One region of the Gordonia sp. VNK1 genome, then DNA from elsewhere that is predicted to be linked to it. Evidence: riboswitches for the same ligand, from Rfam matches in the RefSeq annotation. Region 1 holds a riboswitch; the other holds the start of a gene.
The links. Region 1 has a riboswitch for cyclic di-AMP ahead of ABLE94_RS11675 (transglycosylase family protein). Riboswitches for the same ligand answer to the same signal wherever they lie in the genome.
Positions count from the first base shown of each region.

Region 1 (11,561 bases):
GGCCAGGCCAGGCGCAGGACCGGGACGGCGGCGGTCTCAATGCCCGCCGCTGCCGCGGCGCTCGCCGCACGTTCCCGGTCGAAGACGACAGATCCACTCCGCGAACGGATCTCGATCCGATCGGCGACGGTGGCGGTCGCGGTGAACCCGACACCGAACCGCCCGACCACATCGGGATCGTGGGCATCCCCCTTCGCCGACACCCGCAGCGCCAGCAACGACCGCACACCCGAATCCGTCAGCGGCGCACCGGTATTGGCCACGTGCAGGGCCCCGTCATCGTCGGCCCAGATGGCCACCCTGCCGGCCACGGCGCCGGCCCCGGCCGCGTCGGCGGCGTTGGCGATCAGTTCGACGAACAGCCGATCCCGGTATCCGACGGTGGCGAGATCGGCCTCGGCGGCGCGGTCCTCGGCCATCCGGGTCGGTGAATCACGCCACGCGGCGAGGGTCGCCGCACGCAGGGACGCCGTCGCGAAGGGATCATCGGCGGTAGCGCCGCGATCGCCGGCACCGCGCTCGTCCCGGTTCAGGACGACGGGTCCGCCTGGGCGCCGGTTCCCGCACCGACCGCAACGATCTCGAGAACACCGTCATCGAAGGCGTCGTAGGCCGGTGATCCCTCCCCCGAGGGGCCAACGACCGACGAATGTGCCCCACAACCGAATTCGGCGGAGACCACCTGGGCGTCGGCGGCGTATTCGTTGGCGCAGGCGCCGAACGCCACCCGCAACGTCCCGGACAGCGGGATGTAGAAACCGCAGGTGCAGCACGCGTACGGTGCCGCCTGCGCCATCTCGGAATCGGGACCGCTGTCGCCCTCGTACCAACGTGTGGCGGCCTCGTCGCGACCTTCCCGGCTCAGCACGCGTTCGCGGCCGAGGCCGAGTTCACCGGCGACCTCGGCGACCTGATCGGGATCCGCACCGTCGGCGAGGTCCACGTCGTCGGCGGTGTCCACATATCCCGGAACCAGCCGCACATCGTCGGCGTCGGCGGCCAGCAGGTCACCCGCGGACAGGTCACCGGCGGCGACCCGCTCATTCCACGGCACCCACTGCGGCGCCAGCAACGCGCCCTCGCCGGGCAGCAGCACCACTTCGCTGACGGTCACCGTGTCGGCGCCGGGAGCCCCCGCCACCACCACGCACCACTGCCATCCGCGGTATCCGACCAGGTCGGCGTCGAAATAGTGGGCAGCCGCCCACTCCCCTTCCGTCACCGCCGCACGATGCGCCCCCGGCTCGTGTCCATCATCGATGAGCGCGCCCCGGGCGATGTCCACGGCGTCGAGCAACCGCGGCCCGTCCACTACTCCAGTCACCGTTCCAGTGTGCCTCACTCGGCCACGTCGAGGCACACAAGGTCGCCCACGACACCACCGGATGACGGCATGCGGCGGGCCCGGCCACCGATGAGGAACAATTGACGCGTGATCGGACGGACGCCGAAGGACAACGCCACCGCGCCTGGGGGGAACGACACCCCGCAGCCCGCCGCGCGTACCCGACGCAACCTCGTCGACCATCCCGGTGCGGCCAACTACCCCGCCGACGGTCCGCGTCGCCGCGGCGGCAAGGGCACCGGCACCGGCGCCGGCCCGCACGGGAACCCGCCGGGCGGAAACCGTGGTGAGGCGTACCTGCCGCCGCGGACCCACAACCCGCATCTACCGCCGCTGCACGACGCTCCCACCGATCCCCACGAGACCTCGCACCGCCCGTCGGGCTCGACCGCGGCGCTGCCCACCGACCCCGAGCAAGAGCGGATCCCCAAGAAGATCACCGTGGCGCGGGTCGCGGCCATGCGCAGCAGGCAACTGACGGCCAAGGGAATCGGCAAGATCCACCGGGCCGCCACCGCCGACGGTGCCGACCAGTCCGGGCTGACCGCCCTCACCCTGCCGGTGATCGCCAATTTCGCCGTCGACGCCGCCATGGCCGTCGCCCTGGCGAACACGTTGTTCTTCTCGGCCGCGACCGCCGAGTCCAAGGTCAGCGTCGCGCTGTACCTGGCTCTGACCATCGCGCCCTTCGCCTTGATCGCCCCGCTGATCGGGCCGGCCCTCGATCGCCTCCAGCACGGACGGCGGGTCGCGATGGCCGCGACGTTCGCGGCGCGTGTGGTGCTCGCACTGCTGATCATGGCGAATGTGTCGTGGGACGTCGCGGCCCAGCAACTCACCTACGACCCCTGGGTCCTGTATCCGTGTGCGCTCGGGCTGCTGGTGCTGTCGAAATCGTTCGGGGTGCTCAAATCGGCGGTGACGCCCCGCGTGGTGCCACCGACCATCGACCTGCCGAGGGTCAACTCGCGGTTGACCACCTTCGGCCTCATCGGCGGCACGATGATCGGCGGCGCGGTGGCCGCCCTGTTCGAGCTGCTGCTCGCCAAGGTCCTGCCCTTCCACCTGCCAGGCGCGATGCTGTGGCTGGCGATCGTCGCCGCGATCGGCGCCTACCTGTGCATGCGGATTCCGTCGTGGGTGGAGGTCACCGAGGGCGAGATCCCGACGACACTGACCTATCACGCACCCGATTCGCACACCTCGACCCGTGGCAGCGTGCGGGGCGGCGCCAAGGCCATCGCCGCCAAGATGCGCCAGCCATTGGGCCGACGGGTGGTGGCCGCGCTCTGGGGGAACGGCACCATCCGCATCCTGACCGGCTTCCTGACGCTCTACATCGCCTTCTACGCCAAGGCTCAGCAGGGTGTGCACTCCGACTGGCGGCAGCTGGCGATGCTCGGCGCGGTCGGCGCCGCGGCGGGCGTCGGCAACATGATCGGCAACGGTGCCGGTACCCGCCTGGAGTTGAAGAACCCGGCGAAGATCGTCGTCTATGCGACGGCCGCCTGCTTCACGATGGCCGTGCTGGCCGCCATCTTCGGCAACATCCTTCTCGCGGTCCTCACCGCATTCGTCGCCTCCGGGACCAGCGCGATCGGCAAGGTGTGTCTGGATTCCTCGATCCAGGACGACCTTCCGGAGGAGTCGCGGGCGTCGGCGTTCGGCCGGTCGGAGACCGTGTTGCAGTTGTGCTGGGTGCTCGGCGCCGCGCTGGGCGTACTGCTGCCGACGACCCTGTGGATCGGGTTCACAGTGGTGTCGGTGCTGCTCGGTCTCGGGCTCGTCCAGACCGTCATGACCGACCGCGGCCGGTCGCTGGTGCCCGGGCTCGGTGGCGAACGTCCCGAGCAGGCGGCACCGACCATGCCCTTCGGTGCGACCCCGAACCCACAGCACCAGAACCCGCGGCACCAGAACCCCCACGCACCGACGCCACACCAGCCGAACCCGCACCCCAACCCCTCGGCACCAAAACCGGGACAGTCGGGCTCCGAGGCACCCACGACGCGGTACCCCTCCGGACCGGGTGACGCCTCGACCAAGCGGATGGGATATCACTAGAGCGTGCTCAACTCCGGTGACAAGAAGGCCATCGCGATCTTCCTCGCGGTCGTCGTGGTGTTCGTGGCGGTGGTCGGGACGACGGTGGGCATCCTCGCCGCGACCGGCACCTCACACAAGGACGCGGCGTATCTGCAGCTCGCCGTCGGCGACGAACTGCACACCGTCGAACCGGTCAAGTGGTGCGACGTCTACCTCAAGGAATGCGACCCGCCGCTGCTCAGCCCGCAGCGCGAGACCCCGCACATCCCGATCCCGGCGGGCCAGACGATCCTGCTGTCGGTGTCCGACGAGATCGCCAAGGGGCCCTGGAATCTGACGACGCTCTACTGGACCCCCGAGGGTCTGGCCGAGAACGAATCGCCGTTCGCCTCGGGCACCACCTTCACCGTGCCGCTGCGGACCGAACCCCAGCACATCCTGCTGGGTATCACCATCACCGCGGCGTCGGTGGTGGCCTCCGACGACGGGACCACCAGCTTCGCCCGCGGGGTGCTCACCGTCGACACCTCACCGGCCAACGTGCCACAGATCCGCTGACACGGCGTCGGCGGCCACGTCGGGGACGGCGCGGCTGCGGTTCACGCGGGTCGAGCTCGTTCACGCGGCACGCCCACCCTCGCGCGGTCATTGCACCGCGCGCGTGAATGCGCGGATGCCGCGTCGGCATGAACCACCCGCGCGAAACGACGACTCCGGAACGCCTCGCCCCGCGGTTTACGCGGGTCGAGCTCGCCCGCGCGGCACGCCCACCCTCGCGCGGTCATTGCACCGCGCGCGTGAATGCGCGGATGCCGCGTCGGCATGAACCACCCGCGCGAACGACGATCCCGAACGTCGGCGACTAGCGGTCGAGTTCCCGGGCGACCGCCCGCACGACCTCGGAAATGCGTTGCGCGGTCTTGCGATCGGGATACCGACCCTTGCGCAGGTCCGGCTGCACCTTGCCCTCGAGCAGGGTGATCAGGTCGGCGACCATGCCGTGCAGTTCGTCGGGGCTGTGGCGCTTGACCTCTTTGCGCGCGGCCTCGCGATCACGGTCGCGGGTGTTCTTCGCCACCGACGGCGCCGGTTCGAGGACGCTGACGGTCAGTGCCTGCGGGCCGCGGCGTCCGGCGGCCATGCCGAACTCCACGCGCTGACCGGGCTTGAGCGCATCGACACCCTCCGGGAGTGCCGACGAACGGACGTACACGTCCTCGCCGTCCTCCTGCGCGAGAAAACCGAAGCCCTTCTCGGCGTCGTACCACTTCACCTTGCCGCTCGGCACTGTGCTCACCCTCATCTGATGGTCGAAATCCGTCACAAGAAAAGACGCGGAGACACACGACTTGAGCATTTCCGCGCCTGGTATCCACCATTCTAAACACTGGGCCAAGCGGTTTCTGACCACCCGTCGGGCCACCGACGTGCTCTACCGTGGAAGGTTATGGATCAGAATCGTTCCTCGCGCCTGCTGGCGCTGGCCGGCGTGGTCTTCGCGATTGGACTGTTGGCCATCGTCGCGTTATTCGTCACGCCGCTGGTCACCGACGGTGACACCGCACCGACCGCCGTGTATCTGCTGACCATGTGCGCACCGTTGGGTTTCCTCCTCGGCCTGGTCTACGCGCTGCGCTCGGGTCGACGGACCCGGTGACGCGGTGTCGGCATCCTACGACCCGGTCCCGGCGATGATCGATCGTCGGCCCGATCTGTCACCGGCCTCCGACGAAGGCGCGCTCAAACGTGCCTTCAGTTGCTTCCCGTCCGGTGTGGTGGCGGTCTGCAGTCATCGTCACGGCACCGAGCCGGTGGGGATGGCGGCAAGCGCCTTCACCGCAGTCTCCATCGATCCCCCGCTGGTGAGTGTCTGCGTCCAGAACACCTCGACGACGTGGCCGCGGCTACGCGACGCCCACATGCTCGGTGTCAGCGTGTTCGCTCACGATCAATCGCGGCAGTGTCGTCAGCTCGCCGGTCCCGCGGTACATCGATTCGACGACATCGCCCCCCTCGCCGCCGACGACGGCTCCCTGTTCATCCCCGGCGCGGCCGCGCACCTGTCCTGCAGTATCGAGCAGGAGATCCCCGCCGGCGACCACATCCTCGTCCTGCTGCGCATCGAACAGTTGCAGGCCGATCCCAGCGTCGAACCACTCGTTTTCCACGCGAGCACCTTTCGCGCCCTGGCGACCCGGGCCGACGTCATCGAGCCGCGGGATCGCTGATGACCGCCGTCGACCTCGGGCTCCCGCTGCCGTCGCTGATCCCCGCCTCGCGCGCCCCGGCACCGGTCGACGGCCCGCTCCGTGACACCTTCGGCCGGGTGGCCACCGACCTGCGGGTCTCGGTGACCGACCGCTGCAATCTGCGCTGCACCTATTGCATGCCCGCCGACGGCCTCGACTGGCTACCGACCGACGGGGTGCTGAACACCGAGGAGTTCGTCCGTGTTCTGACCGTCGCGGTCCGTGACCTGGGGATCCGCACGATCCGGTTCACCGGCGGCGAGCCACTGCTGCGCCGGGATCTCGAGGAGATCATCACCCGGGTGTCCAGGCTGCCGGAGCGTCCCGGGATCGCGATGACCACCAACGGTCTGGGCCTGGGCCGTCGGGTGCACGGCCTCACCGCAGCCGGACTGACCCGGGTGAACGTGTCGCTGGACACCGTCGACCCGGCTCGATTCGCCGAGATCACCCGGCGTGATCGCCTGGCTGACGTCCTCGACGGACTCGCCGCCGCCCGCGCGGCCGGGCTCGACCCCGTCAAGGTCAACGCCGTCGTCCCGGACCGGAGCGATCTCGATGGACTGGCGGCACTGTTCGGGTTCTGTCTGCGCGAGGGATATCAGTTGCGGGTGATCGAACAGATGCCGCTGGACGCCGATCACCGCTGGGATCGCACGGCGATGGTGACCGCGGCGGAGATCCTCGAGGCATTGCGCCACGTCGCGGATCTGACGCCCGACGACGTCCCGCGTGCCGGCGCGCCCGCGCAGACGTGGCTGGTCGACGGCCACACCGACGCCGCGGGCCGTCGCGCGCGGGTCGGTGTCATCGCCTCGGTCACCCGCCCGTTCTGCGGCGACTGCGACCGCACCCGTCTCACCGCCGACGGCGCACTGCGCAACTGCCTGTTCGCCGAGAACGAGACCTCGCTGCTGCCGGTCCTGCGGGGCGGTGAGGGCGACGTCGACGCCGCGATCGCCCGGCTGTGGCGCGAGAACACCTGGGCCAAACGGGCCGGGCACTCGGTGAACTCCGGCGATTTCCGTCAGCCCGAGCGTCCGATGTCGGCCATCGGGGGCTGATCGGTGCGTCTGACGATCCGCTATTTCGCGGCTGCGCGAGCCGCCGCGGGCCGGGAAACGGCCGCCGTCGAAGTCCCCGACGGGGCCACTCTCGGTGAGCTGGAACACATTCTGGCAGCCGACAATCCGGCCCTGCGACAGGTGCTGGATCGATGCTCCTATCTCTGGGATGAGATCGCGGTGTGCGACCGTGACCGAAGCCTCGGCGCGACGCGCACCGTCGACGTCCTGCCGCCCTTTGCCGGCGGCTGAAACGCCGCCACGCCGATGTGAGCTTAATCACATAACGGATGGATAACGAGATGGACACGAGAAGACCATCATGCCCGTGAACTGCGACGACGATCGAATGGGGGCGAAAGTCCCACTCGCAGACACGAAAACCGTTGTGGAAGAAGGTGTGATTCGTCGGCGTCGAGGCCGTACTGTACGAAGCGTCCTTCCAAGAAGGTCACAGCACAGCAACCAAGACACACAACTTCCACCGGTCGCGCCGAGCCTCGTTCCACCGGTGGAATGACGAGCAACATCTGGGAACGAGGACGGGGGACCCACCCTTCCGCAGGGAAGAACGGACGTCAACGACGTTCTTGGGGTTAAGTCCGACGGCCACAGCCGACGCGACCGAGCACCTCTCGCTCGAACCCGACAGCTGACTTCGCAGGCGCGTGGAGAGAGGTAACACACTCATGTCCGGACGTCATCGCAAGCCGACGACCACCACTGCCACCAAGACCTTCGCGAAGGTCGCACTGACCGGGGCTGTCCTCGGCGGCGGCGCCGCCCTGCTGGGCACCGGTTCCGCACACGCGGCCTCCGACGCCGAATGGGATCAGGTCGCCCAGTGTGAGTCGGGTGGCAACTGGGCCATCAACACCGGCAACGGCTACCAGGGCGGACTGCAGTTCAGCCCGAGTACCTGGGCCGGCCACGGCGGCACCGAATTCGCACCGACCGCCAACCAGGCCAGCCGTGAGCAGCAGATCGTCGTCGCCGAGCGCGTCCTGGCCAGCCAGGGCCCGGGTGCATGGCCGACCTGTGGCACCGGATTGTCCGGCGCCACCCCGCGTACCGCGCCGACCACCACCCCGCGCCTGCCCGCCGCTCCCGCCCCCCAGGCACCGAGCACCGGCAGCAGTGACGCCACGAGCACCGACGATGCCCTCGCCACCCTCCGCGACAAGACCACCGACCCGAGCCTGCTGGCTCTGCTCGATGCCGCCAAGAACAGTGGATACCAGCTCACCCCGGATCAGCTGAACCTGTTCAACGAGCACCAGGGCCAGATCCCGAATCTCCCCTGAGCCTGACGAAGGCCCCCTGAGCAAAGGGCCCCGCACGCTGCTTCGCGCCGTGCGGGGCTCTTTTCATGCTCGGGCCTTCTCGTGATCGGGCCTCTTACGATCCGGCCACCCTCAGGCCGAACCCACCCATTCGTCGCGACCATCGGTGAAGAACTGGTGCTTCCAGACGGGGAGTTGGGCCTTGACCTCGTCGACGAGCCGTGCGCACAGTGCGAATGCCGGACCACGGTGATCGGCGGCGACCGCGACGACGAACGCGACGTCACCCACGGCCAGGTCTCCGATCCGGTGCGAGACAGCCACTGCCCGCACCCCGTCGGCGTCCTCGGCGACCTTCGCGACAATGCCACGCAGCGCCTGCGCGGCGGTCGGGTGCGCCGAATAGGACAGCCGGGTCACGCCGTTGCCACCGTCGTGATCGCGGACCGCGCCGACGAATCCCACCACGGCGCCCGCCGCGCCCTGCGCGGCGTCGGTGACCAGCGCCTCATGGTCGGCAAGACTGATCGGGCCCTCGGAGATCTCCGTGCACACAATCAGCGCCATCTAGTGATCCTCGCCATGGATCTGGTCGAGCGCGTGGTCGAGGACGGTACCCATGACGCGGAGGCCATCCCGGACGCCCCCGGTGGACCCTGGCAGATTGATCACCAGGCTCCGGCCGGCCACTCCCGCGATCCCACGCGAGAGAATCGCCGTGGGCACCTCGGGCAGGCCCGCCGTACGGATGGCATCGGCCAGCCCCGGCAGTTCGATGTCGAGCAATGGCCGGGTCTGTTCGGGAGTGCGGTCGGTGGGTGAGAGCCCGGTACCGCCGGTGGTGACGACGAGATCGACCTCGGCGTAGATGCCGGCCCGGATCGCATCGCCGACCGCCGGCCCGTCGACCACCACGTCGACCTCGTCGACGGTGATGCCACGGTCGGCCAGCCAGGCGGAGATCAGCGGTCCGGTGCGGTCGGGGTAGACACCGTTGGCCGCCCGCGTCGAGGCCACCACGACGCGCGCCACCCGTTGGGCGCTCATCGGTCACTCGCCGGATCGTCGGTGCCGGTGTCCGGAGTGACGGTGTCTGGAGTGACGGTGTCTGGAGTGACGGTGTCTGGACCAACTCCGTCTCGAGTCCAGTCGCCCGAACGGCCACCGAACTTGGCCAGCAGCCGGATCGCGTCCATCTGGGCATGCCGGTCGACGGCCTTGACCATGTCGTGCAAGGTGAGGCCGCTCACCGCGACAGCGGTGAGCGCTTCCATCTCGACGCCGGTCGGTCCGGCGGTGGTCACCGTGGCGGTGACGTCGATGGTGTCCTCACCGATCACGAAGTCCACGTCGACGGACGACAACGAGAGCTGATGACACAGCGGGATGAGGGAGTCGGTGCGTTTGGCGGCCATGATCCCGGCGATCCGTGCGGTGGCCAGGACGTCGCCCTTGGGCAGCGACGAGGACGTGAGGAGGTCGATCACTCGACGGGTCGTGCGGAAGGTCCCACCGGCGACCGCCCGGCGGCGGGTCGGTGGTTTGTCGCCGACGTCGACCATCCGCGCGGCGCCGGAGTCATCGACGTGGGACAGTCGGTCCGTGGGCCGCGATCCATCCGGATCGACGTCGGTCACCGCGTCAGCGGTTGATGACGGTCTTGGGATTGATGTAGTGGACCTCGTCGGCCGGCAACGGGAACTCCACGTCGCCGAACGGGGACAGTGCACCCGCGAGATCGGCCGCGAATTCGGAGACCGCGTGCTCGGGTCCGTCTCCCTCGGCTGCCTTCGGCCAGCCGTTGTCGACGTAATGCTTCTTCGAAGTGCTCTCAGCCACGGATGTATTGTGCCATGCCATCGCCGCCCCCACGTGATCGCGCTCGCACATGGTGGCCGATGACACCGACTTCGACCGATCACCCACCCATCGTTCGAATGATAAGACGACCAATTCGGGGGGCACTTCGGTAAGGTCACACACCATCGTCCGAGACAGTCGAAGGGGTTTGTCGTGCCGCTCAGTCCAGGTTCACAGGTCGCCGGATACAAGGTGATCTCGCTGCTGGGATCGGGCGGGATGGGCGAGGTGTACCTCGTCGAGAATCCGCACCTGCTCCGCAGGGAGGCGCTCAAGGTCATCTCATTGGCCGGCGCCCACGATCCCGACTTCCAGAAGCGATTCACCAACGAGGCACGCACCACCGCGTCACTGGATCACCCCAGCATCATCTCGATCCATCAGTACGGCATCAACGACGAGGGCACGCCGTGGTTCACCATGAGCTACCTCGACGGACGCGATCTCAGCAGTGGCCCCACCTCACCGGCCGACGTCGTCGCGGTGACCGCGCAGGTCGCCGATGCCCTCGACTACGCGCACCGGCACCATGTCATCCATCGAGATGTGAAGCCCGCCAACATCATCGTCAGTCGGGATCCGTCCACCGGCGAGGTCGAGCGAGTCACCGTCCTCGACTTCGGTATCGCCAAGCTGGTCAACTCCACCTCGTTGACGGCCACCAGCGCATTCATCGGAACCCTCGCCTATTGCGCACCCGAGGTCATCGAGGGCCACGACGCGACCGCGATGTCGGATCAGTATTCGTTGGCGTGCACCGTCTTCCAACTCCTCACCGGCCAGGCCCCGTTCACCACGACGACGCCGTCGGCGCTGGTGATGGCGCACCTGACCAAACCGATCCCGCCGATCAGTTCGCTGCGACCGGATCTCGCCGCCTTCGACCCGGTACTACACAAGGGCCTGGCCAAGAATCCGGCCGACCGCTACCCGAACTGCCGCGCCTTCGCCGCCGCGCTGAAGCAGGCGCTCGACACCCGTCCCGGTCCGGGGCCGAGAACCGGGCCGACCGCCGTCACCAACCCACCGTCGTTCGGTTCCGGGCAACAGACCCGACCGCCGTCACAGCCGACGCCGGCCGGATTCTCCCCGGTAGGCGCAACCGTCCCCGGCCACCCCCCGGTGGCACCGACCCCACAGCCGTCGTATCCCGGTGTGGGCCAGCCGAACCCGGGAATCCCCTACACGTCGCAGCCGAACCCATCAGCCCCCTTCGGCGCTCCGCCGGCAGCGACCACCCCGGTGACAGCCGGATTCGCCGGCGGTACCCCACCACCCGGATACAATCCGGCGCAACCGAACTCATTGCTCGGCGGTGGGGGCTACCCGTCGCAACCGGGTACGGTGCCACCGAAGAAGAAGCGCACGGGCCTGATCATCGGGGCGATCGCCGCGGCGCTCGTGGTCGTCGTCGTGGCGGTGGTCGGAATCGGTTTCGCCACCGGACTGTTCGGCGGCAGCGATGAGCCCGCGGCTGTCGTCGCGCAGCCCAATACCGTTGCCACATCCGGTAATACGACATGCGCGGTCACCAACGAGGCCCTGCACTGCTGGGGCAACAACGCCAACGGCCAGCTGGGCAATGGGACCTCGACCGATTCCACCACTCCGGTCGCGGTCAGCCTGACACCGGTCACCTCGGTCAGCATCGGCAACTACGTCAGCACCGACGACAAGTACGTCACCACCGCCTGCGCGATCTCCGACCGGCAGG
Region 1 covers NZ_JBDZDJ010000007.1:258,511-270,071, reverse strand. Annotated here, with positions in the region: gene ABLE94_RS11720 (sacsin N-terminal ATP-binding-like domain-containing protein) at 1-419, opposite strand, end outside; gene ABLE94_RS11715 (DUF3027 domain-containing protein) at 530-1,324, opposite strand; gene ABLE94_RS11710 (MFS transporter) at 1,433-3,409, shown strand; gene ABLE94_RS11705 (DUF2771 family protein) at 3,413-3,949, shown strand; gene ABLE94_RS11700 (cold-shock protein) at 4,254-4,679, opposite strand; gene ABLE94_RS11695 (hypothetical protein) at 4,839-5,048, shown strand; gene ABLE94_RS11690 (flavin reductase family protein) at 5,083-5,619, shown strand; gene moaA (GTP 3',8-cyclase MoaA) at 5,619-6,704, shown strand; gene ABLE94_RS11680 (MoaD/ThiS family protein) at 6,708-6,956, shown strand; cyclic di-AMP (ydaO/yuaA leader) riboswitch at 7,217-7,387, shown strand; gene ABLE94_RS11675 (transglycosylase family protein) at 7,394-8,008, shown strand; gene ABLE94_RS11670 (molybdenum cofactor biosynthesis protein MoaE) at 8,120-8,554, opposite strand; gene ABLE94_RS11665 (MogA/MoaB family molybdenum cofactor biosynthesis protein) at 8,555-9,034, opposite strand; gene moaC (cyclic pyranopterin monophosphate synthase MoaC) at 9,031-9,624, opposite strand; gene ABLE94_RS11655 (hypothetical protein) at 9,629-9,847, opposite strand; gene ABLE94_RS11650 (protein kinase domain-containing protein) at 10,001-11,561, shown strand, end outside.

Region 2 (11,561 bases), on a different contig from region 1:
CACCGACGACAGGATCAGGACGGTGGTCACCGGGATCGCGAGCGCGAGGTTCAACTCGGTCGGTTCCGGCGGCCAGCCCTGCTCCGGATTGGCATTGGCTCGCGCGACGAAATACATCGCGAAGAGGCCAGCGAAGAACATCAGCTCACTGGACAGCCACACGATCGTGCCGACACTCACCATGTTGGGGCGGTTGAGTGAGTGCACGCGCGCGGTGATGGCCGTTCCCGAGGTACCTACAGCGCTAGTCACAGAGTGAAGTATGACGGTTCGTAGTACGCGGTGACCACTTGGGTCCGAGATTGGTCGGAACTTTTTCTCTTCTCGCTGGTCGGGGCATGTCGTCACCGACCCGTCGGCGTGTCCGTGGGGGTGCCCGGGACGTGGTTTGCTCGAGGGATGACCCCCTCATTCGACGACGACGCCGCGAGCGGCCCGCGAGACGTCAACGGGCGTCCGATCGAGCCGACCCGATTGCAGCGCATGGCAACACGATTCGGCCGCCGCGGCCCGGCGCCGGGCCTGCGGATCGACGACGCCGATCTGGTGGTGGTGGCCGTCTCGGTCGACGACGCCGCGTCGAGCTCGGCGGTGCTCGAGGCCTCGGCGTGGCGGCCGGAGGAACAGGCGGTGGTGCGACACCTCGTCGTGCTGCCCCATGACCGCGTGACGCAGGCCGTGGCGCTGGCCGCACAGGACGGCTACGCCCGAACCCGGCCGGACGCAGCCGATCTGGCGACGGTCACCGCCTCCGTCGTCATGCGGTCCGGGTCGGAGATCGTGGTCCTCGCGCGTGCGCAGTTGCTCGACGCGCTGCACCTGTCCCAGGAGCGATCCCGAATGGCGAGTCTCGGTGCGCGACACGGCGGCACGGTGGTCGGTTGGCAGGTGCTGCAACGGCAGTAGGCAATTCGGCAGTAGGTGATTCGGTCGACGGGGTAGGTCGGTCGGTGGGTGTGGTCCGATGGGGATCACCGGTCCGTCGCCGGAGACGCATTCGGGTTGCCGAGCGAGATGCGCTCACCCGCCGCGACCGGCTGAGGGCGTCCGAGCACATGCCATAGAGTGCTTGACGTGAAAAGCGCGCAAACCCACACGTGGCCGCAGATTCTCGGCCGGGTCACCGACGGCATCGATCTGAGCGCCGACGAGGCGGCATGGGCGATGAACGAGATCATGACCGACGGCGCGACCGGAGCACAGATCGCGGCGTTCGGTGTGGGCGTCAAGATGAAAGGCGCCGCGCCCGCGGAGTTGCGGGGGCTGGCCGCGGCGATGCTCGAGCACGCCGTGCCCGTGCACGTGACGCGACCGGCCATCGACGTGGTCGGCACGGGCGGCGATCGCTCCCACACCGTGAACATCTCGACGATGACCGCCATCGTCATCGCCGCAGCCGGGGTCGCGGTGGTCAAACACGGCAACCGCGCGGCGTCGTCGAAGAGTGGTGGTGCCGACGTCCTCGAGGCGCTCGGGGTGACCATCGGACTCGGAGCGGATCAGGTGGCCCGGTGTGTCGACGAGATCGGCATCGGGTTCTGTTTTGCGCCGGTGTTCCATCCGGCCTTCCGATTCACCGGTCCGCCGCGGCGCGAGATCGGCATCCCCACTGTCTTCAATGTGCTCGGGCCGCTCACCAACCCGGCCCGGCCGAGCCGCGGACTCATCGGATGCGCGTTCGCCGATCTCGCCGGTGTCCTCGCGCAGGCGTTCGCCGAACGCGATGCGACGGTGCTCGTGGTGCGTGGCGACGACGGGCTCGACGAACTGACCACGACCACCACGTCCACGGTGTGGCAGGTCGTCGGCGGACGCGTGATCCAACTGACCCTCGATCCGCGGGAGTGGGGAATCGACCTCGTCGAACTGTCGGCACTGCAGGGCGGCGACGCCACCGTCAACGCCGGCATCGCCCGCGAATTGTTCGCCGGTGAGCACGGACCGGTCCGCGACGCCGTCCTGCTGAACGCGGCGGGCGCGATCGTGTCGGCGGAGATGACCGAACCCTTCGACGATGCCGGGCTGCGGGCCGCGATGGCGCAGGCGATCGCGCGGGCGGCCCAGACGATCGATTCGGGTGCGGCGGCCGCGCTGCTGGATCGCTGGGCCACGCTGTCCGGCGAACTCGCGGAGAAGTAGTAGGGCGAGCCGGGGTCGGTGGGCTCACGCGCACCCGGAGACGTTCACTCCTCGCCGATGGAGAACCCGCCCTCGACCTCGGAACTGGAGTAACTGCGGAACGCGATGTGGGTGGCGGTGTGGGTGACCCCCGGCAGCCGATTGATCCGTCCCGTCACCACGTCGGCGATCTCGGCGTGGTCGCGCACCTTGATCTTGGCGATCAGATCCACATCGCCCGCGCACGAGTACACTTCGGCGACTCCGGCGATGTCCGCGACGGCCTGCGCCGTCTCCGGGATCTGATGGACATCGGCGTGGATCAGGACGATGGCGGTGATCATGGGATCAGCCTAGTGTTCCGGCCGGTCACTGTTTCCGCCCATCAGCATTTCTGGGGACCCGTCAGTGCTCCGGGGTCCATCGGTGTTCGGGTCCATCGGTGTTCGGGAGCGCCGGGCCGGTGGTGCCGGGATGGCGCCGGACGTCGGGGACGCCGTCCGGCGTACCGGCGGGGCCGGTACCGGGGTCCGGGCGGGCACGGGACGCGACCGCCGACGGCCACCGGATTCCGCGGCATGCCGGGCACACGCCGCCCACCTCGTGCGGCCCTGGGCGGAACCGGCGGGTAGCCACAGCGGCTCACTGGTGGTGACGATGCGCGCCCCCGGTTCGCTGATCCACCGGTAGAGCAGGGCGGCCTCCTCGGGCGAGGCCCCCGTCAGCGGACCGTCGGCGGGGATGACCGTCTCCGCCGACGCGGTCAGCACGTCGATCACCGGCATCGGGGCCACCCCGCGTCGGGCGATGCCGGCCGACGCGAGTCGACCGTGCCGGATCACCGCCAGCTCCCACCCGCGGGCATCGTCGGGTCGGGCGACGACGATCTCGGCGACGCGACACAGCGACGCCAGGCGTTGGGTGCGCGCCAGCACCTCGATGGTCGCGGCGACCCGATCACGGTGCCGCGCGGCGGTCTCGAACATCTGGGCGTCGGTGAGCCGGTCGAGTTCGGCCACCATCGAATCCAGCAAGGCCACGGTGCGGCCGGTCATCAGGTCGTGTGTGGCCTGCACCCGGGGCAGGTAGTCCGGCAGGGTCAGGGGGCCCTCGGATGCCGCCGCACACCCGCCGATGAGGTCGCCACCGTCGGCGGCGGTTCGGCACCAGTGATGGCCGGCGGACGCGGGCAGCCGCGTCCGACAGGTGCGCAGGCCCGATGCCCGGGACATCAGATCGGCGATCTCGGATGCGCGGGTGCGGTTGGGGATCGGACCGACCGCATCGTCGGTGGCGGTGCGGCTGATCTGTAACCGCGGAAAGCGCTCCGCCGTCAGCGTGATCCACCAGCCGCGGTGCGGCTGCGTCGAGCGCCGGTTGTAGGCCGGCGTGTGGGCGGCGATGAGCCGCAACTCTCGCACCCCCGCCTCGAGCGCGTGGGCGCACTCGACGTGATCGACCCGGGTGGCCAACGAGACCATCTCGCCGATCCGGGCCCGCGGGTCCGAACCGGTGAAGTACGACATCACCCGCCGGCGCAGATCGGTCGCGGTCCCGACATAGAGGACCTCGTCAGAGGGTCCGCGAAACAGGTACACCCCGGGTCGGGCGGGGAGGGCGTCGGCCAGATGCCGTTTGGCCCGCAGCCGGGGGTTCCCGCGCGGCAGGTAGGCCGTCAGGTCGCCGTAGGTTCGCACGCCCTGATTCCCGATTCGCTCGAGGAGGTGATGGAGCACCTCCACGGTGGCGCGCGCGTCGTCGAGTGCCCGGTGTGTGGGCCGGACCGACACGTCGAACAACTCCGCCAGCGCACCCAGCCCCACCGTCGGTGCCTCGTCGCGGGTGAGGACGCGACGTGCCAGTCGGACGGTGCACAGGCTGGTGACGAACGGCCACTCCCGCCCGAGGCGGGTGGCGTTGTGCCGGAGGAAGCCGGTGTCGAAGCGCGCGTTGTGCGCGACCAGGAGGCACCCGCGGGCGAATTCGATGAAGGACGACAGCACCTCGGGGATACGCGGGGCGTCGTAGACCATCGCCTCGGTGATCCCGGTCAGCGCGACGATCTTGGGTGGGATCGACCGCTCGGGATCGACCAGGGTGGCGAACTCCCCGATCACCTCACCGCCGCGGACCTTGACCGCGCCGATCTCGGTGATCGCGTCGCGGGCGGGATCACCGCCGGTCGTCTCGAGGTCCACGACCACGAACGTCGTGTCGAACAAGGACTCCTCGCCGAAGGTCGGGTCGGCGGCCACATCATCACCACCGCGGCCGGCCGCGGTCATCAGGTCGGCGAAGGACAACTGAACGGGATCTCCCACCACGGCGCGAACACTAGTTCGCACCACCGACAAGGACTCCTCTCCACGGGCCGACGTCGTCGTCGATCGCGGCATCGGCGAAAACTGTCGGTGGTCATCTCTAGCGTGTGTTCCCGATGGCGGATCGCACGGCGCAACGGCGTCACGCGAGACGTGGCCCCCGAGACATGACCCCCGAGGCATGACTCGGGGTGTCCGCGTGGGGAATCCGGCGTCGACACGGCCAGAGACCGCAAATGAGATGGAGATCACAGATGTACATCGACTGCAGTAGTTGTCCAGGTCGCCGCACCGCGTGTGACGGCTGCATGATGAACGTCCTCATCACCCCTGCGACCAGCGACGACGGGTCGGTTCTGGTGGCGGTGAACGGGGGCGGCGGGCACGCGATCGCCGACGCCGAGATCGGTTCGGCCATCGATGTGTTCATGGCTGCTTCGATGGCGAGCACCGAGGCTGCACGATCGGCAAGGGCGGGCATCGGCCCAGCGTGTGGGCCTGATTCGCGGCCGGGGTTGACGATTCTGCGCGCGGGGTGAATTTCCGGGCGGCAAGGGCACTTTGTCCCCTAGTGGACAGACACGCATCCGATTTCGTAACCTTTCCGAGACCTTCGCGGAGCGTCCTACTTCAACAGAAGTGGTCTGCGGAGATCACCGCTCAATCGCCCGACGGGCGAACCGGGGAACCACACGTTTTCGGAGCAATCCGGATTGGGGTGAATCGCGCCCTGGGCACGGCTGTGCCCGGGTGTGTAGGGCCATTCTCTCGGCCCGAACCCGACAGCTAACTCGGTAGGCGGTCAGGGGAGAACAAAAGGAGAACCTCTTTCGTGGCCAAACATCGTTTGGAACAGCCGAATCGCGGAGGCGTCGCCAAGAAGGCGATGATCGCGGGCTCGTTGACCGTCGGCTCGCTTGCTGTCGCCGCCGGTCCGGCCCTGGCCGCACCGGCTCCGGCGCCCAGCGCCACCATCGAGATCCCGAACCTGGGGAAGTTCACGCTGCCCGGCGTCGACCAGAACCAGGTTCCCAGCCAGTTCCGGCCCGGCGGCGGCGGAATCATCACCCCGCAGCTGACCGCGGGACAGAAGGCTGTCCAGGCCGCGGAAACCAAGATCGGTGCCCCGTACAGTTACGGCGCAGCCGGACCCAACGCCTTTGACTGCTCGGGTCTCGTCTACTGGTCCTACCAGCAGGCCGGGAAGACCCTCCCGCGTGACAGCTACGGCCAGCTCGGCGGTGGCCGTGCGGTGAACTACGCCGACGCCCAGCCCGGTGACGTCCTCATCTTCAACGGTGGCGGACACGCGGGTCTCTACATCGGCAACGGCCAGTTCATCCACGCCTCGACCTACGGCGTGCCGGTGCAGAAGGCATCGGTCAAGGAGTGGTCGCTGGTGGGAGTTCGGCGGTACTGAGTCCACGTACCGGTTGGACGTGTGAACATGTATCGGGCGGATCGCGCACAGCGCGATTCGCCCGAGCCTGTCGTCGGCGGGGGATGACGTCCACCTATCGGGATGTGGCCGAGCGACGGGGTAGCAAGGGAGTGTGGTGACAACCGTGAGAGCGGGATCGACGAGCGGCGTGATGGGATCGGCCCGATGGGTCCTCACGACCGTCCTCGCGGCGGTCGTGATCGCCATGGCGCAGCTCGGTGGGTTGGTCGGTGTGCCGGAGGCCGCCGCGCAACCGCAGACCGCCGATCAGTTGCTGACCCGGTACCGGGCGCTGAGCCAGGAGGCCGAGAAGTCGGCCGAGGCCATGCACAACGCACAGATCGAGTACGACAAGCAGCGACGCATCGTCGTGCAGTCCCGCCAGGCCGCCGCAGCAGCCCAGACGACCTTGGATCGGTCCGAGGCGACGTTGTCGTCGGTGCAGCAGCGCTTCGACTCGCTGATCCGGGTCAGTTATATGGGTGGCCGCTCCAATCGCCTCTACGCGGTGCTGACCAGCGATTCGCCGCAGTCCCTGCTCGATCAGATGTCGGGGCTGGAAATGGTCTCCAGGCAGACCGCGGCCCAACTCGCGACTCTGAAGAAGACCCGGGCGCAGACGGTGTCGGCCCGCGACGAGGCCAACGCCACCGCGGCGACGGCCACCCAGGCCGTCACCGAGGCCGAGCGGGTCCGTGGTGACCTGCAGAAGCGTCAGGCCGAACTGCAGTTGCAGGCGGCGCAGATCCGGGTCATCTATCAGTCGATGACCGGCAAGCAACTCGCCGCGTTGGCCGGCCCCCGATTCGACTTCGACCCGGCCGCGATCCCGCGGGGCACCTCCCCGGCGCTGGTGGCCGTACAGGCCGCGCTGACGCGTATCGGTGATCCGTATGTGTGGGGTGCGACCGGTCCCAACTCGTTCGACTGTTCGGGACTGATGGTCTGGGCGTACAAGCAGGCCGGCAAGACGCTGCCGCGTTCCAGTGAGGCGCAGATGGCCTCGGGGACGGCGGTGGCGCGGCAGGATCTGCAGCCCGGCGACCTCATCATCTATTACTCCGATGCCCACCACGTCGGGATGTACGTGGGCGACGGTTACGTGATTCACGCCTCGACCTTCGGGGTTCCGGTGAAGGTCGTGCCGATCGACGACGCCGGGCCGTTCAACGCCGGTCGTCGGTACTGAGCAGTTCCGAGGTGACCCGTCGCCGCGCCGATCGTCGTCGCGGAACGATCCGCCATCCCGCGTTGCCGTGCGTGATCGTCATCATCGTTGTCGCACTGGGGTTGTCGGCGTGCGGGGGCGAATCGTCGACCACGTCGCCGTCGAGTCCGGGAGCATCGCCGACGACGTCGGAGACCACGACGAACATCTATCTGGAACAGCGAACCGCCGGCGTGCGGGACATGCTCACCTCGCTGTCACGCGTCCTGACCGACGGCACCCCCGCCGATCTCGATGCGCTCGTCGACCCCTCGGCGACGGCCGCGTTCCGCGCCGGCCTGCACACCGTGCAGGCCAACCTCTCGGCGGCGGTGTTCCGCGCCGACCCGGCTCGTGTACCCCGCGGAACCCGGTTGGTGCTCAGGGACTTTCGATACGAGCCGGCACCCACCGAGGAAGCCGAGACGCAGGTGGGCGCCGATGTCCGGCAACGGCTCGACGAGCAGGGGAGTTCCGACGACTGGGTGGCCCCGGTGGAGATCCACAGTGCGCTCGGCGGTGCGGCGAATCCCGGGATCGACGAGGAGCCGGTGGTCGTCACCACCCAGCTCGTCGTCGCGCGCTACGGCGATGACTGGAAGGTGGTCGGCGACGCCACTCTGGTCGGCGAGCCCGCACCAACGGCCCAGCTGTGGAACGTGCCGGGGCTGGCGGCGTCCGACGTTCCCACACTCGGCGGCACCTCGGTGATCGGCTCCTACCCGGACACCGGCACCCTCATCGAGCGGATCGGCCGGTCGCTGCCGGGTGCGGTGCGCGCGGTGACCGCCTGGTGGGGACCGCGCTGGCCACGCCGCGCGGTGGTCGTCGCCACCGCCACCGACGACGAGTTCCGGACGTTGGCCGGTACCGCCTCGGACACCGGTGCCGCAGCGGCCACCATCTATGCACATCTCGATCTGTCCGCGGCCAGTGCCACCGGACAGCGGATCGTCCTCACCCCCGAGGTTGCCGACCTCCCCGATCCGGCGCTGGAGGTGGTGCTGCGCCACGAACTCACCCACGTCGCGACGCGGGCGCAGACCGCCCCCACCGCCCCGATGTGGATCACCGAAGGCGTCCCGGAGTACGTGGGGCGCAAGGGAACCTACACGCGCCTCGAAGACGCCGCCCCCGACCTCGCGGCCGCGGTACGGTCCGGCCGGACACCGGCCGGTCTGCCCGCCGATGAGCAGTTCGCGGTGGACAGCGACGCCTCACGCCTCGCGTATCAAACCGCGTGGTCGATGGCGGCGTTTGTCGCCGGCCGCTTCGGCGAGGAGAAACTCAGGTCGCTCTACGTCGGCGTCGCCGCGAGCGGGGAACAGGCCCGCCAGGATGCGGCGATCGCGGCGACACTGGGGATTCCGCGCGACACACTGGTCGGGCAGTGGCGCGCGTGGCTGACCCGTGAACTCCGGTGACCATCGTGATCTGATCACCGTATGGTGAGGTGGTGACGCACCGAACCCTGTTGGTGACCAATGACTTCCCGCCCCGTCAGGGGGGTATCCAGTCGTATCTGCAGAATCTCGTGGATCGGCTCGATCCGGAGAACGTGGTGGTGTATGCACCGCGGTGGCGGGGGAACAGTCACGTCGACTTCGACGCGTCGGTGCCGTATCGGGTGTACCGGCATCCCACCACCCTGATGTTGCCGACGCCGTTCGTGGCCCGTCGGGCGGCGAAGATCATTCGGGAGGAAGGGATCTCGACGGTGTGGTTCGGGGCCGCCGCGCCGCTCGCGATGCTCGCCGGACATCTTCGCAAGGCCGGGGCGAGCCGGGTGATCGCCTGCACACACGGCCACGAGGTCGGCTGGTCGATGCTGCCCGGAGCGCGAAGTGTATTGCGGTACATCGGGACTCACACCGACACCGTCACCTTCGTCAGTCGCTACACGCGTGGACGTTTCGCGTCGGCGTTCGGTCCGCAGGCCTGCCTGGAGTACCTCCCACCCGGTGTGGACATCGAGCGGTTCGCGCCGGATGCGGCGGCGCGGCAACGGATTCGGAGCGAGCTGGGTCTCGGTGACCGTCGCACCGTGCTCTGCCTGTCGCGTCTGGTACCCCGCAAGGGGCAGGACGTGCTGATCCGGGCGTTACCGCTGATCCGGTCGGAGATCGACGACGCGGTCCTCGTCATCGTCGGTGGTGGACCCTACGCCGATCGACTGCACGAGATCGCCCGCGAGGAGGGGGTGGCCAAGCATGTGATCTTCACCGGGTCGGTTCCCGCCGCCGATCTCGCCGCCTACCACACGATCGCCGACGTCTTCGCGATGCCGTCGAGGACCCGCGCCGGCGGACTCGACGTGGAGGGGTTGGGCATCGTCTACCTCGAGGCGTCGGCCACCGGAGTGCCCGTGGTCGCGGGGCTCTCCGGCGGCGCACCGGAAACCGTCCGGGAAGGCGTCACCGGCACCGTCGTCGACGGCACCGATGTGGCCGGTGTGGCGCTCGCGCTCATCGGTATCCTCTCCGATCCGGTTGCCGCTGCCGAGATGGGCAGGCAGGGAAGGATTTTCGTCGAAGAGAATTGGCAGTGGTCACAGCTGGCGGCGCGGTTGCGTCAACTCCTGTGACCTCGCCGGTGCACCACCGGGGTGCTACCGCTTGGTGTACAACGACTCGATGTCGTCGGAGAACTTGTCGACGACGACGTTGCGCTTGACCTTCAGCGTCGGCGTCATCTCGCCGGTCTCCTCGCTGAAGTCCTCGGGCAGAATCCGGAACTTCTTGATGGCCTCGGCGTGACTGACGGTCTTGTTGGCCTCGTCGATGGCGGCCTGGATGGCGGCACGCAGATCCGGGTCGTCGGACAGGTCGGACACACTCGCGTCGGCGGGCTTGTTGTTGCGTTCCTTCCATCCGGGGAAGGCCTCCGGATCGATGGTGATCAGGGCGGCGATGAACGGCTTGGCGTCCCCGACGACGACGGCCTGGGAGATCAGTGCGTCGGCGCGCATCACGTCCTCGAGCCCGGCCGGTGACACGTTCTTGCCGCCGGCGGTGACGATGAGTTCCTTCTTGCGGCCGGTGATCCGGAGGAATCCGTGTTCATCGAGCGAGCCGAGGTCGCCGGTGTGGAACCAGCCGTCCTCGACGGCGGCGGCGGTGGCCTCGGGATTACGCCAGTACTCGGCGAAGACGACGTCGCCGCGGAGCATGATCTCGCCGTCCTCGGCGATCCGGACGGAGTTGCCCGCCAACGGTTTCCCGACGGTGCCCACCTTGACCGCCCCGGGCGTGTTGACGGTGACCGCGGCGGTCGTCTCGGTCAGGCCGTAGCCCTCGTACACCGGGATGCCCACGCCACTGAAGAAGTAGCCGAGTCGCGCGCCGAGCGGTCCGCCGCCGGAGATGGCGAGCTCACACTGGCCGCCGAGGGCGGCGCGCAGCTTGGCGTAGACGAGTTTGTCGAAGACGGCATGCTTGGCGCGCAACAGGATTCCGACGTTCCCGCGTTCGGAGGCGGCGGCGAAGGCGACGGCGGTGTCGGCGGCGAGATCGAAGATCTTGCCCTTGCCGCCGTCGTGGGCGCCCTGACGGGCGGAGTTGTAGACCTTCTCGAAGACGCGGGGCACCGACAGGATCAGCGAGGGGCGGAAGGCCGCGAACTCCGGGACCAGCGCGGAGACGTCGTGGGTGAAACCGACCTCGACGCCGGCCTCCAGGGCGACCAGGGTGATGGCGTGCGCGAGCACGTGCGCCAGGGGCAGGAACATCAGCAGGCGCTTGCCGTCGCCGAGCAGCGTCGACAGGTCCCCTTCGAGGACCCCGCGGACCTCGGAGAGCATGTTCGCGTGGGTGAGTTCGCATCCCTTGGGGCGGCCGGTGGTGCCGGAGGTGTAGATCAGCGTCGCCGGGGTGGTGGCACCGACCGAGGCCCGTCGTTTGACGATCTCCTCGTCGTCGATGTCGGCGCCGGCGGTTCGGAGGTACTCGATGGCACCGGTCCCGTCGGCGACGTCGATCTGGAGTGCCCGGACCTGCTGCGGGACCCCGGTGACCTGATCGAACTGCACGCGATGCTCGGCGTCCTCGAGGATGATCGTGGTCGCCCCGGAATCCTGCAGGATCCACTCGATCTGACCGGCCGACGACGAGTCGTAGATCGGCACGGTGATCGCGCCGGCCGACCAGATGGCGAAGTCGAGGAGGATCCAGTCCAGGCGGGTCCGGCACAGCAGCGCGACCCGATCACCGGGATTGACGCCGACGGCGGCGAGACCCTTGGCCAGTTCGGTGATGCGCCGGGCCACGTCGTCGGCCCGCACCGGCTCCCACTGCCCGCCGCGCTTCTCGCGGAACACCGTCTTGGCCGGATTGCGCTCGGCGATACCGAAAATGATCGAGGTGGCGTTCTCGTCAGTCCCGATGGTGAATGAGGCGGTAACGCTGTACTCGCTCATGTGTGGACCCTTTCCGCATCGAAATCATGGGTTACTCCATGTTAACCAACGCGCTCACCG
Region 2 covers NZ_JBDZDJ010000002.1:277,629-289,189, forward strand. Annotated here, with positions in the region: gene ctaE (aa3-type cytochrome oxidase subunit III) at 1-252, opposite strand, end outside; gene ABLE94_RS03285 (hypothetical protein) at 400-906, shown strand; gene trpD (anthranilate phosphoribosyltransferase) at 1,075-2,139, shown strand; gene ABLE94_RS03295 (Lrp/AsnC family transcriptional regulator) at 2,184-2,462, opposite strand; gene ABLE94_RS03300 (DEDD exonuclease domain-containing protein) at 2,472-4,442, opposite strand; gene ABLE94_RS03305 (hypothetical protein) at 4,748-4,978, shown strand; cyclic di-AMP (ydaO/yuaA leader) riboswitch at 5,087-5,255, shown strand; gene ABLE94_RS03310 (C40 family peptidase) at 5,272-5,859, shown strand; gene ABLE94_RS03315 (C40 family peptidase) at 6,032-7,069, shown strand; gene ABLE94_RS03320 (peptidase MA family metallohydrolase) at 7,081-8,511, shown strand; gene ABLE94_RS03325 (glycosyltransferase family 4 protein) at 8,544-9,671, shown strand; gene ABLE94_RS03330 (AMP-dependent synthetase/ligase) at 9,696-11,501, opposite strand.
Region 2: another riboswitch for cyclic di-AMP. It lies ahead of ABLE94_RS03310 (C40 family peptidase); the one in region 1 lies ahead of ABLE94_RS11675 (transglycosylase family protein).